DNA from 3 places in the Nonomuraea sp. bgisy101 genome. Region 2 is predicted to be linked to each of the others. Evidence: predicted binding sites of a transcription regulator. Region 2 holds the regulator's gene; each other region holds the start of a gene.
What was found. Region 2 encodes LexA, which represses DNA repair genes until DNA is damaged. Its sites were predicted from a motif close to TCGAACANNTGTTCGA; they were not measured.
Positions count from the first base shown of each region.

Region 1: recA (recombinase RecA) is a predicted target of LexA. The motif match lies at 1,265-1,280, and genes of this name have one in related genera.
Region 3: AC3EO4_RS01750 (SAV_6107 family HEPN domain-containing protein) is a predicted target of LexA. The motif match lies at 1,671-1,686, and genes of this name have one in related genera.

Region 1 covers NZ_JBYITD010000016.1:173,584-176,853, reverse strand. Annotated here, with positions in the region: gene recA (recombinase RecA) at 57-1,154, opposite strand; gene AC3EO4_RS28965 (hypothetical protein) at 1,403-1,672, shown strand; partial or broken gene AC3EO4_RS28960 (transposase family protein) at 1,742-2,038, opposite strand; gene AC3EO4_RS28955 (MarR family winged helix-turn-helix transcriptional regulator) at 2,054-2,479, opposite strand; gene AC3EO4_RS28950 (DMT family transporter) at 2,568-2,909, shown strand; gene AC3EO4_RS28945 (DMT family transporter) at 2,922-3,242, shown strand; gene AC3EO4_RS28940 (AAA family ATPase) at 3,220-3,270, opposite strand, start outside.
Region 2 covers NZ_JBYITD010000007.1:1,073-4,342, forward strand. Annotated here, with positions in the region: gene AC3EO4_RS14740 (MalY/PatB family protein) at 1-673, opposite strand, end outside; gene lexA (transcriptional repressor LexA) at 934-1,641, opposite strand; gene AC3EO4_RS14750 (hypothetical protein) at 1,669-1,944, opposite strand; gene AC3EO4_RS14755 (LysM peptidoglycan-binding domain-containing protein) at 2,867-3,172, shown strand.
Region 3 covers NZ_JBYITD010000001.1:364,092-367,361, reverse strand. Annotated here, with positions in the region: gene AC3EO4_RS01755 (MerR family transcriptional regulator) at 1-278, shown strand, start outside; gene AC3EO4_RS01750 (SAV_6107 family HEPN domain-containing protein) at 963-1,409, opposite strand; gene AC3EO4_RS01745 (ferredoxin) at 1,859-2,062, opposite strand; gene AC3EO4_RS01740 (cytochrome P450) at 2,059-3,222, opposite strand.

The DNA.
Region 1 (3,270 bases), on a different contig from region 2:
TGGAACCGGGCGGCTTCTGGTCAGGGTCCGACGACATGCTCATGACTCAAACCGGATCAGACGTCACCAGGCTTGGGCGTGGAGGCCTTGGAACCGCGGCCCGTGGCGGCGGGGGCCGGAGGGGCGGCGGGAGCGGCGGCCTCGGCGGGGGCGTCGACCCGCGGGCCCACGCCCAGCTTCTCCTTGATCTTCTTCTCGATCTCGTTGGCCACGTCAGGGTGGTTGCGCAGGAAGTTGCGCGCGTTCTCCTTGCCCTGGCCGAGCTGGTCGCCCTCGTAGGTGTACCAGGCGCCCGACTTGCGAACGAAGCCGTGCTCCACGCCCATGTCGATGAGACCGCCCTCGCGGGAGATTCCCACGCCGTACAGGATGTCGAAGTCGGCGACGCGGAAGGGCGGCGCCATCTTGTTCTTGACGACCTTGACGCGGGTGCGGTTGCCGACCGCCTCCGTGCCGTCCTTCAGCGTCTCGATGCGGCGGATGTCGAGGCGGACCGAGGCGTAGAACTTCAGCGCCTTACCGCCGGTCGTGGTCTCGGGCGAGCCGAACATGACGCCGATCTTCTCGCGGAGCTGGTTGATGAAGATGGCGGTGGTGCCGGTGCTGTTGAGCGCGCCCGCGACCTTGCGCAGCGCCTGGGACATCAGGCGGGCCTGGAGACCGACGTGGCTGTCGCCCATCTCGCCCTCGATTTCGGCTTTGGGCACCAGGGCCGCGACCGAGTCGATGACGATGATGTCGACGGCACCCGAGCGGATCAGCATGTCGGCGATCTCGAGCGCCTGCTCACCCGTGTCGGGCTGGGAGACGAGCAGGGCGTCGGTGTCGACACCGAGCTTCTTGGCGTACTCGGGGTCGAGGGCGTGCTCGGCGTCGATGAACGCCGCGATGCCGCCGGCCCGCTGCGCGTTGGCCACCGCGTGCAGCGCCACCGTGGTCTTACCGCTGGACTCGGGACCGTAGACCTCGACGATGCGGCCCCTGGGGAAGCCGCCGATGCCGAGCGCCACGTCGAGCGCGATCGAACCGGTCGGGGTCACCTCGATGGGAGCCCTGGCGTCATCGCCGAGGCGCATGACGGAGCCCTTGCCGAACTGCCGCTCGATCTGTGCGAGGGCAGTCTCAAGGGCCTTCTCGCGGTCGTTGATAGCCATGGGAACTCCCCGGAGGGTCGTGGTCTGGTCGGTCGAGTGAAAGCTACGCGGTGGGACCGACAATTTTCCGCCGACCCGAGGAAGCCGCGGTCCGGCGCTTCTCATGGTAGCCGAACGGCTGTTCGATCGCGCCTCGAACACGCCAACAGTCACACCGGCCCCGACCGACATTCCCAGACAATACGCCGGGCCTGTTGCCATGGCGCTGACCTGGGGAGATCCTGGGAAAAAGGTCGAGAGGCGGCGACGTGACGAGCACGTACACCGGGCAGCGGCGCGCCCACCTGGAGGCGCTCGCGGCGTTGCTCCCCGACTGCGGGCTCGTCGGGCGGATGGTCGGTGGCGACGACCCCGTGCTGTGGGTGTGGCACCCGCGTACGGGCCGCCAGACCATCATCTTCGCCACTCCGTCGGCGACCGCGTGGGTCTTCCTGTGGTCCCCGGGCGGCCAGGGGCACGCCGACGATCTCGCCGGTACGGCGGAGGCGCTTCACACCTCGCTGGCCGAAGCCACCTGAGAGCCCCTAACAAAAATGATCTGGTCTGCGGCCGGCTCCTGCACCACCTCGCGTTCCCTGGCAGGAAGATCAGCGGACGAGGCGGCGCCAGCAGATGATCGCCGCGGCAAGGGTCATGAAAGCCTCGTGGATGTCGTCTTGTATCTCCCAGCGGATGCGCAGGCGACGGAACCAGTGCAGCAGCGCGAGCGTCTGCTCGATCATCCACCGATGCACGCCCAGGCCGGAGCGAACGGGCGCAATGCCCCGTAGCAGCGGCATGAGCTGGGTGACGTCGTTGCGGTTGCCGCCGGTCAGGCTGAGCGCGAGGGGATGCCTCCTTCCTGGCGTGATCACCGCGATACGGTGTCCGCGGCCGGCGGGCGACCCGGGCGAGACCGCCTACCGGCCGACGAAAGCCGCCCGCAGGCCCGCCACGGTGGACTCCAGGCCGTCGGCGGCGGCCCGGTCGAGAGAGGCCGTGAGCGTCTCGTCGTAGGTGGCGCCCGCCCCCTCCTTGCGCTCCCTGCCCGCGTCGGTGATCACGGTGTAGACGCCTCGGCGGTCGTTGGCGCACAGGTCGCGACGGGTCAGGCCGGAGGCCTCCAGCCGTCCGACCAGGCGGGTGACCGAGCTCTGGTTGAGCCCGAGCAGGTCGGCGAGCTCCTGCATGCGCAGTTCGCCGCCCACGGCCGTGGACAGATGACAGAGCGCCCTGTACTCCGAAAGGCCGAGACCGTGCCGCTGCAGCGCGGTGGACAGCTCGTACTCCACCCTGGCGTGCAGCCGTACCACCCCGACCCACATGTCGTCGTCGAGCGTCGCCATCTGTTCCTCCTTCGCGTGTTGACACCCACTCTATATGTATGCACAGAATATGCATGTACAAGCAATTAATGAAGGAGTTCAGTCCCCCATGGCATGGATCTACTTGCTCGTCGCCGCCGTGTTCGAGGTGGTCTTCGCCCTCGGCACCAACGCCACGGAAGGCTTCACCGTGCTCGGCCCCTCCTTGCTGACCATCGCCGCGGCGGCAGGCGGGATCTTCTTCCTCAGCCTGGCGCTCAGGACGCTGGACGTCGGCGTGGGCTACACCGTGTGGACCGGCATCGGCTCCGTGGGCACGGTCGTGCTCGGCACCCTGATCTTCGAGGAGGCGATGACGCCCGGCAAGGCCCTGGCGTTCGTCCTGATCATCGGCGGCGTCCTCGGCCTCAAGCTGGCCGACCGCCTCTCCCCCACCACGCCCACCGTCTGAGGAGTCACCACCATGGCCTGGATCCACCTTTCCATCGCGATCGTCTTCGAGATCGGCTTCGCGCTCGGCACCAACGCCACCCAGGGCTTCACCCGCCTGTGGCCGTCGGTCTTCACCCTGCTGGCCGCCGCGGGCGGGATCTTCACCCTCAGCCTCGCGCTCAGAACCCTCGACGTCGGCGTCGGCTACACCATCTGGACCGGCGTCGGCTCGATCGGCACCGTCGTCCTCGGCGCCCTCGTCTACAAGGAGAAGATCACCGCGCCCAAGCTGGTCTCCTTCGCCGCGATCATCGGCGGCGTCGTCCTGCTCAAGCTCGCCGCAGGTGCCTGAGCACGAAGGCGACCCGCTCCTCCACGGG
Region 2 (3,270 bases):
CGAGGTTGAAGGCTTTGGTCGCGGACGTGAGGGTGATCGTGCGTTCGGGCAGGATCGAGGCGAACGGGATGTGTTCGGCGGGGGAATAGACCAGGTCGGCGTGGACCTCGTCGGAGACGACTAGCAGGTCGTGCCGTTCGACCTGCTCGGCCAAGGCGGCCAGCTCGGATCTCGTGAAGACCCTGCCCGTCGGGTTGTGCGGGTTGACCAGGACGAGCGCGCGGCAATCAGCCAGGTCCGACAGGTCGGTGCGCAGCACGCGGCCCATCTCCTCGAGTGTGCCGAGGAACGGAGGGTAGGCCGGGGCGTGCATCGCGACCGTGTCACCAGGATCTGTGGCGATGTGGAGCACGACCTGGAGCGCCTGGTTGAGGTCGGAGAAGGCGCGGACGGCTGACGGGTCGGCGTCCCAGCCGTACCGGACGAGCATGCGTTCGGTGAACGCCTCGGCCAGCGGGCCCGCCTGCGGGTCGGCCGCCCAGGCGGGATAGCCCAGGTCGCCGCGGGCGCGTCGCTGGAGTGCCTCGACGATCGCGGGCGCGGTGGGGAAGTCCATGTCGGCGATCCAGCAGGCGATGACGTCAGGACCCGCGTTCGCCCATTTCAGGCCGTCTTTGGTGGGCCGGGGGAAGGTATCGTCCACCCGATCAGTGTCACCCAGAATGTGCGACATGCCCGATGGATACGGATTGCGAGCTGATCTGCCCGCTGGGAGGAGTCGACGGGCGAACCGCCGTGGTGGCCGAGAGCTCGGTACCGGAACACGTTCTGCGGCATGGCCCACCATGCCGGTTCGGCTGTGTCACCTCACAGTAAGGTCGGACGTTGCCTGATGCGGCACTGGAACACGTGCGCCATGAAGACCCAGCTCGGGGTACGCCGACTCGATCGACCCTCGGGAAAGGTGAGGGCCGATCGAGCGGCGAGACACGGCTAGAGGCGGCGGAGGACCGCCACGACCTTGCCGAGCACGCTGGCCTCGTCGCCCGGGATCGGGTCGTAGTTGGCGTTGTGCGGGACCAGCCAGATGTGGCCATCCTTGCGCTTGAACGTCTTCACCGTCGCCTCGCCGTCGATCATGGCTGCCACGATGTCGCCGCTCTCGGCCACCGGCTGCTGCCGTACGACCACCCAGTCGCCGTCGGCGATCGCGGCCTCGATCATCGAGTCACCGGCGACCTGGAGGAGGAAGAGAGTGCCCTCACCGACGAGCTGCTTGGGCAGCGCGAAGACGTCCTCGACGCTCTCCTCGGCCAGGATCGGACCACCGGCGGCGATGCGGCCGACCAGAGGCACGTAGGCGGCCGTCGGCCTGCTGACCGGCGACTCGTCCTCGCCACCGTCGGGGTCCACCCACAGCACCGGCTCGCCGGGGAGCCTGACCTCAAGGGCGCGGGGGCGGTGCGGGTCACGCCGCAGGTAGCCCTTGCGCTGCAACGCGGTCAGCTGGTGCGACACACTGGAAGTGCTGGTCAGCTGCACGGCCTCGCCGATCTCGCGCATGGACGGCGGGTAGCCGCGCTGCTGCACCGAGTCGCGAATCACCTCAAGGATCTTGCGTTGCCTGGGTGTCAGGCCCAGTGAGTCACGACGGCGGACCGCAAGGTCGCTGACGCCATTGCCGTCATTCGGCTCGCTCATGCTCTCCTCCTCGCCCGGCGGCATGCCTCACCGGCCCACCTTCCGGTCCGTGGTCTTCATGTCGCACACAGCGACCGTACCGCCGATGAAGATCAACTTCAAACAATTGTTCGAGTCTTCCTCGAAATCGTCGGTGACGTGGTGTACAACATCGTACGGGAGTTCGATCGACACCGTGTTCGATTCGCTGATCTTTATTTGACCTTTTCCTTGGGTCGACGGTGGCGGGAGGTCATCAGTGCGAGCGACCACAACGACAGATTCGACCAGCCAAGACGAACAACTCACCTTGATCGCGGACATCACGAGAGAGGAGCGCGTGCGTCCTCCCGCTCCTGGAGGCCGACTCCGCCTGGTTCCCCCACCTCGTGGTACGGCAGGGCGCGGCGCGGCGCCTCGCACGGCGAAGGGGCGCGGCGCAGGGGAAGCGTCCGCGGGGGCGGACGGACGGGAGGCCCTGGCCGCCGACGGCGGCGCCCAGGGCAAGCAGGTCGGCGGACGGCCCGCGGGGCCGCGCGAGGCCGGGGGTGGGCGGTCTGCCGGGTCACGAGGGGCATCGGGCGGACGGTCCACGGGGCCACGCGCGGCAGGTGGCGGGCGGTTGCGGGTCGTCCGCGACCAGGGGGTGCAGGACTCGGACGCGCGGGAGGGCACGAGCGGTCCTGAAGGCGGGACGAGAGAGCCGGGGGCGGAGATGGACGGCATGCGGGGCCGGGCGATCGCGACAGGCGATCGATCAGGGCGGACAGGACGCGGCGAAGGTACGCGCGGAGGGCGGGAGGGGCGCCAGAGCGGTCGACGGGGCAAGCGAGGCGGGCTGCGCGGTACGTCGCTGGGCAGGCCGGCCTGGCGACGAAGGGGCGGCGGTCTCCAGACGGGCGCGACACAAGGGCAGAACGCGTTGCCGGGCGGGAACCGGCCCCAGGAGGTGGGGTCGCCCACGGAGCGGACGCGGGAGGTGGGATCGGCGGCGGCCCGGTCCCACGAGGCGCGGTCGGCCACGGTGCCTCAGATCGCGCGGGCGGCGTTGCCCCTGAGTGAGGCCGTCGCGGATCGGCCCAGGCCGATGGCGGTCGACCGAGCCCCGAAGGTGCGCACCGCGGCGAATCGGGGGAAAGCGAGGAAGCGTAGAGCGCGCGAGACCAGGCCGAGGTCGGGCCGGGGTGGGCTCAGGGTGGTCCCGGCAGGGCCGGAGCCGGGTGGAGAGCAGATCCAGCACCCTCCCATGAGGCTGACCAGACGGGGGAGGGTCGTGCTCGTGGGGTTGTTCGCCGTATTGTCCCTGGGAGGCTTCGTGCTCGGCGCCAAGGCCACCAGTTGGGCCATCGCGCAGGAGATGACCGGGACGGGGCGCGAGGGGCTGCCCTGGGTGGTCGTCGAGAAGGGCGACACGCTGTGGACCATCGCGGCCGCGGTCTCTCCGGGCGACGACCCCTCCGCGGTGGCGGGAGAGATCATGCGGCTCAACGGGCTGAACAGCTCACTCATCCGCCCCGGCGGTCGGCTCTACCTGCCCGACCGCGCGCCCTGACCGGCACCTGGGGTATGCGTCGGCCGCCGGCCGAGAGTCGGCGCCCCTTCTTCCTGGGAGACGACGTCCGCTCCACGGCACGCGCTCGGCAACGGCCT
Region 3 (3,270 bases), on a different contig from region 2:
TCAGGCGGACGTACGAGCCGGAGACGCTCAGCCGGCTGGCGCTGATCGCCTGTGCGAGGAGCGCGGGGTTCACGTTGACGGAGATCGGCCGGCTGCTGCACGCCAAGCCGTCCGACGACGCGCTGCGCGAGCGGATGGCGGAGAAGGCGAGCGAGCTGGACGACCGCATCGCCCAGCTCACCAGGATGCGCGACAGCCTGCGCCACGCGGCCTCCTGCACGCACGACCCGCTCATCGCGTGCCCGGAGTTCAAGCAGGTGGTACGGGGAACCGGCTGAGCCGACCGGCGGGTGCCTGAGCGGCCGCGGCGCCGGCCCGTCGCCCGCGCCGTACAGCCGAGCCGACGCCGGACACCACCCACCGAGCCGGGCCGCGAGCCCGCCCTGACCGTGGTGGCCGGCACGACCAGCGGCGCCTGGCCGCGAGCCCCCAGGAGCCACCGTCCACGATCGTGGGCCCGTCGGCGACCACGGCGGCCAGGCATAGGGGTCGCGGTCGATCCCGCCCGCAGGCCGCCCCGCATCAGGGAACGCCAGCCGATGTCAGCGCCCGACGACCTGTCGCCGCAGCAATCACATCCAGCCGCTCATCTTGCGCCGGCCGACGGCCCGGCGGCCGGATGCAAGGGTTGCGGTCGATCCCGCCCACGGGCCACCCCGCATCGGGGAACGCCGGTCGTCGGCCCGGCAGCCTACGCCCGGGCGGCGGTCGCCCTGGTGCTGAACGTTCTCGGCCCCGGCATCCGTTCTGGCGGAAGACACCGGGGGTTCGGCCAGGCGACGCGAGGAACAACGCGACGCGAGGAACAACGCGACGCGAGGAACGCAGTGAGGAGAAGGGGGAGTCCGGCTCGCGGAGGGATCGAGCCGGACGGCCTGCCGGGCGGGCGCTTCGTCCTCCCACCGACGAGAACGAGACGACCGGCCGGGAACCTGGGCCAGGGGAAAAGGGGAGACGGGCCCTCAGCCCGCCAGGGGAACGTTGACGGGAAGGGCGGGCTGCCCGGGGACGCCGAGGATCTCCTCGACCGTGGCGACGAACGTCTCCGCCTCGGCCAGGAGCTCGTCGGCGTCGGCCATGGTCACGCCGCGCACCATGCCGGCCTCCGCGGCGGCACGCTTGGCGGCGCTGATCGAGAAGTAGGCCGCCCACTCGGCGAGCCTGGGCTCGGCCTCGGGCAGCAGCTCCCACGCGCTGCGCAGCCTGCGCCTGCGGCCCTCCATCGGGCGCGGACGCGCGGCCAGGATGGCCGCCGCCGCGCGCAGGGCGGCGAGGTGTGCGGCGACGTAGCGGGTGGCGGGGGTGCGGGCCGTCACGGCGTCGGCCAGGCAGGTGCGTGAGTCGGTGAGATGCGCCCTGACTGCGGGCGACAGGCGGGGCCCGTGCGTGTCGCTGAGCCTTGTCGTCATGCCAGCCTCCTTTGAGGGGTCTTGGCGGCCCCGGCGTTTCCGCCGGTGAAGCCAACACTTGCAGACCCCACCGACATTTCCGCCGGGCGGCCGGACGAGGAGCTTCCCCTCTCCCCGTCCGGCCAGCGCGCGCCCACTCGTCTCCGCCGACGACGAGGACGCGCCCTTCGCCCGTGGAACCCGACCGCGGGCCCCGCATGGGGGTAGCGGGAACCCGCGACCAGGCTCTTCGACGTGAGCCGCGAGCCTCACGTCACTCCGTCGAACATAATTTCGATGACCATGAATGTCAACCGAATCGCGAACACAGGTTCGATCAATCGGCTTGACCTGCGAAGGCGGCGACGGAGAGCGCGAGGCATGACAAGGGCACGGCCGTCCGCGAGGGAACGTCACCCCAGGGCGTGTCGCCCGACGGCCCGACGACGCGGGTCACGTCGTCGGGGAGGTCAGCGTGCCTCGTCCGCGCGGGTGATGGCGCCGGACGGGCAGAGCGTGAGCGCGCGGGCGACCGCGGCCTCGGCCTCTGGTGGCACCTCGGCGACCTTCAACACGACCAGGCCCTCGTCCTCGTCCTGGTCGAACACCAGCGGCGCGGTCAGCACGCACATGCCGGCGCCGATGCACACGCCCCTGTCGGCGTTGATCCTCACCAGGCCACCTCCAGGGAGTGGACGCCGTAGATGCTCATGTCCGTGCGCATCGGCACCTCGTCGGCGGGGACCGCCAACCGGAGCGAAGGGAAGCGCTTGAGCAGGGCGGGGTAGGCGACCCGCATCTCGATCCTGGCCAGTTGCTGTCCGAGACACTGGTGGATGCCGTGACCGAAGGTCAGGTGGCCGCTCGCGGGCCGCCGTACGTCCAGGACGGCGGGGTCGGGGTAGCGCGCGGTGTCGCGGTTCGCGGCGGGGATGGACAGCGCGACGCAGTCCCCCGCCTTGATCAGCGTGCCCGCGACGACGACGTCCTCCATGGCGGTCCTCGTCGGGCCGAAGTGGATGATCGACAGGTAGCGGAGCAGTTCCTCCACCGCGTTGTCGATCACGGAGGCGTCGTCGCGGACGATCGCGAGCTGGTCGGGGTTCTGGAGCAGCGCGAACGTGCCGAGCCCGAGCATGTTGGCGGTCGTCTCGTGCCCCGCCACCAGCAGCAGGAAGCCCATGCCGGCGATCTCGTCGTCGTTCAGCTCTCCACTGGCGACGAGTCCGGTGAGCATGTCGTTCTCCGGCTCGGCACGCTTGCGCGCGATGAGGGTGTAGAAGTACTTGATCAGGTCGCTGACCGCGGCCGCCAGTTCCTCGGGGGAGCTCTCCAGCCGGAGCAACCGCGACGAGTCGCGCTGGAACTGCTCCCTGTCCTCGTACGGCACGCCGAGCAGCTCGCAGATGACCAGCGAGGGGATCGGCAGCGCGAAGGAGCGCACCAGGTCGGCGGGCGGACCCTGGCGTTCCATCTCGTCGAGGCAGTCCGCGGCGATCTCCTCGATGCGGGCCCTGAGCAGGTTCATCCTGCGTACGGTGAACTGCCCGGTGAGGAGCCTGCGGTAGTGCGTGTGTTCGGGCGCGTCCATCCGAAGGAAGAACCCCGCCGGCACGTCGCTCTCCGGCAGCCTGCGCGACATGAGGAGCGGATGCAGCCGCCGGGGGTCGGTGCTGAAGCGGGGATCGGCCAGCATCGCGCGGCCGGCCGCGTGTCCGGTCACGAGCCAGCCCTCGTGCCCGTCCGCGAACGTCAGCGGCCGCACCGGCGCGGGGTCGCCGAACAGCTCGTCGGGCGGGTCGAACGTGCGCTGACGGGTCATCGGGTAGGTCATTCCGCACTCCTTCGTGAGATCGACACCCTCCAGAAAACATCATCGAAT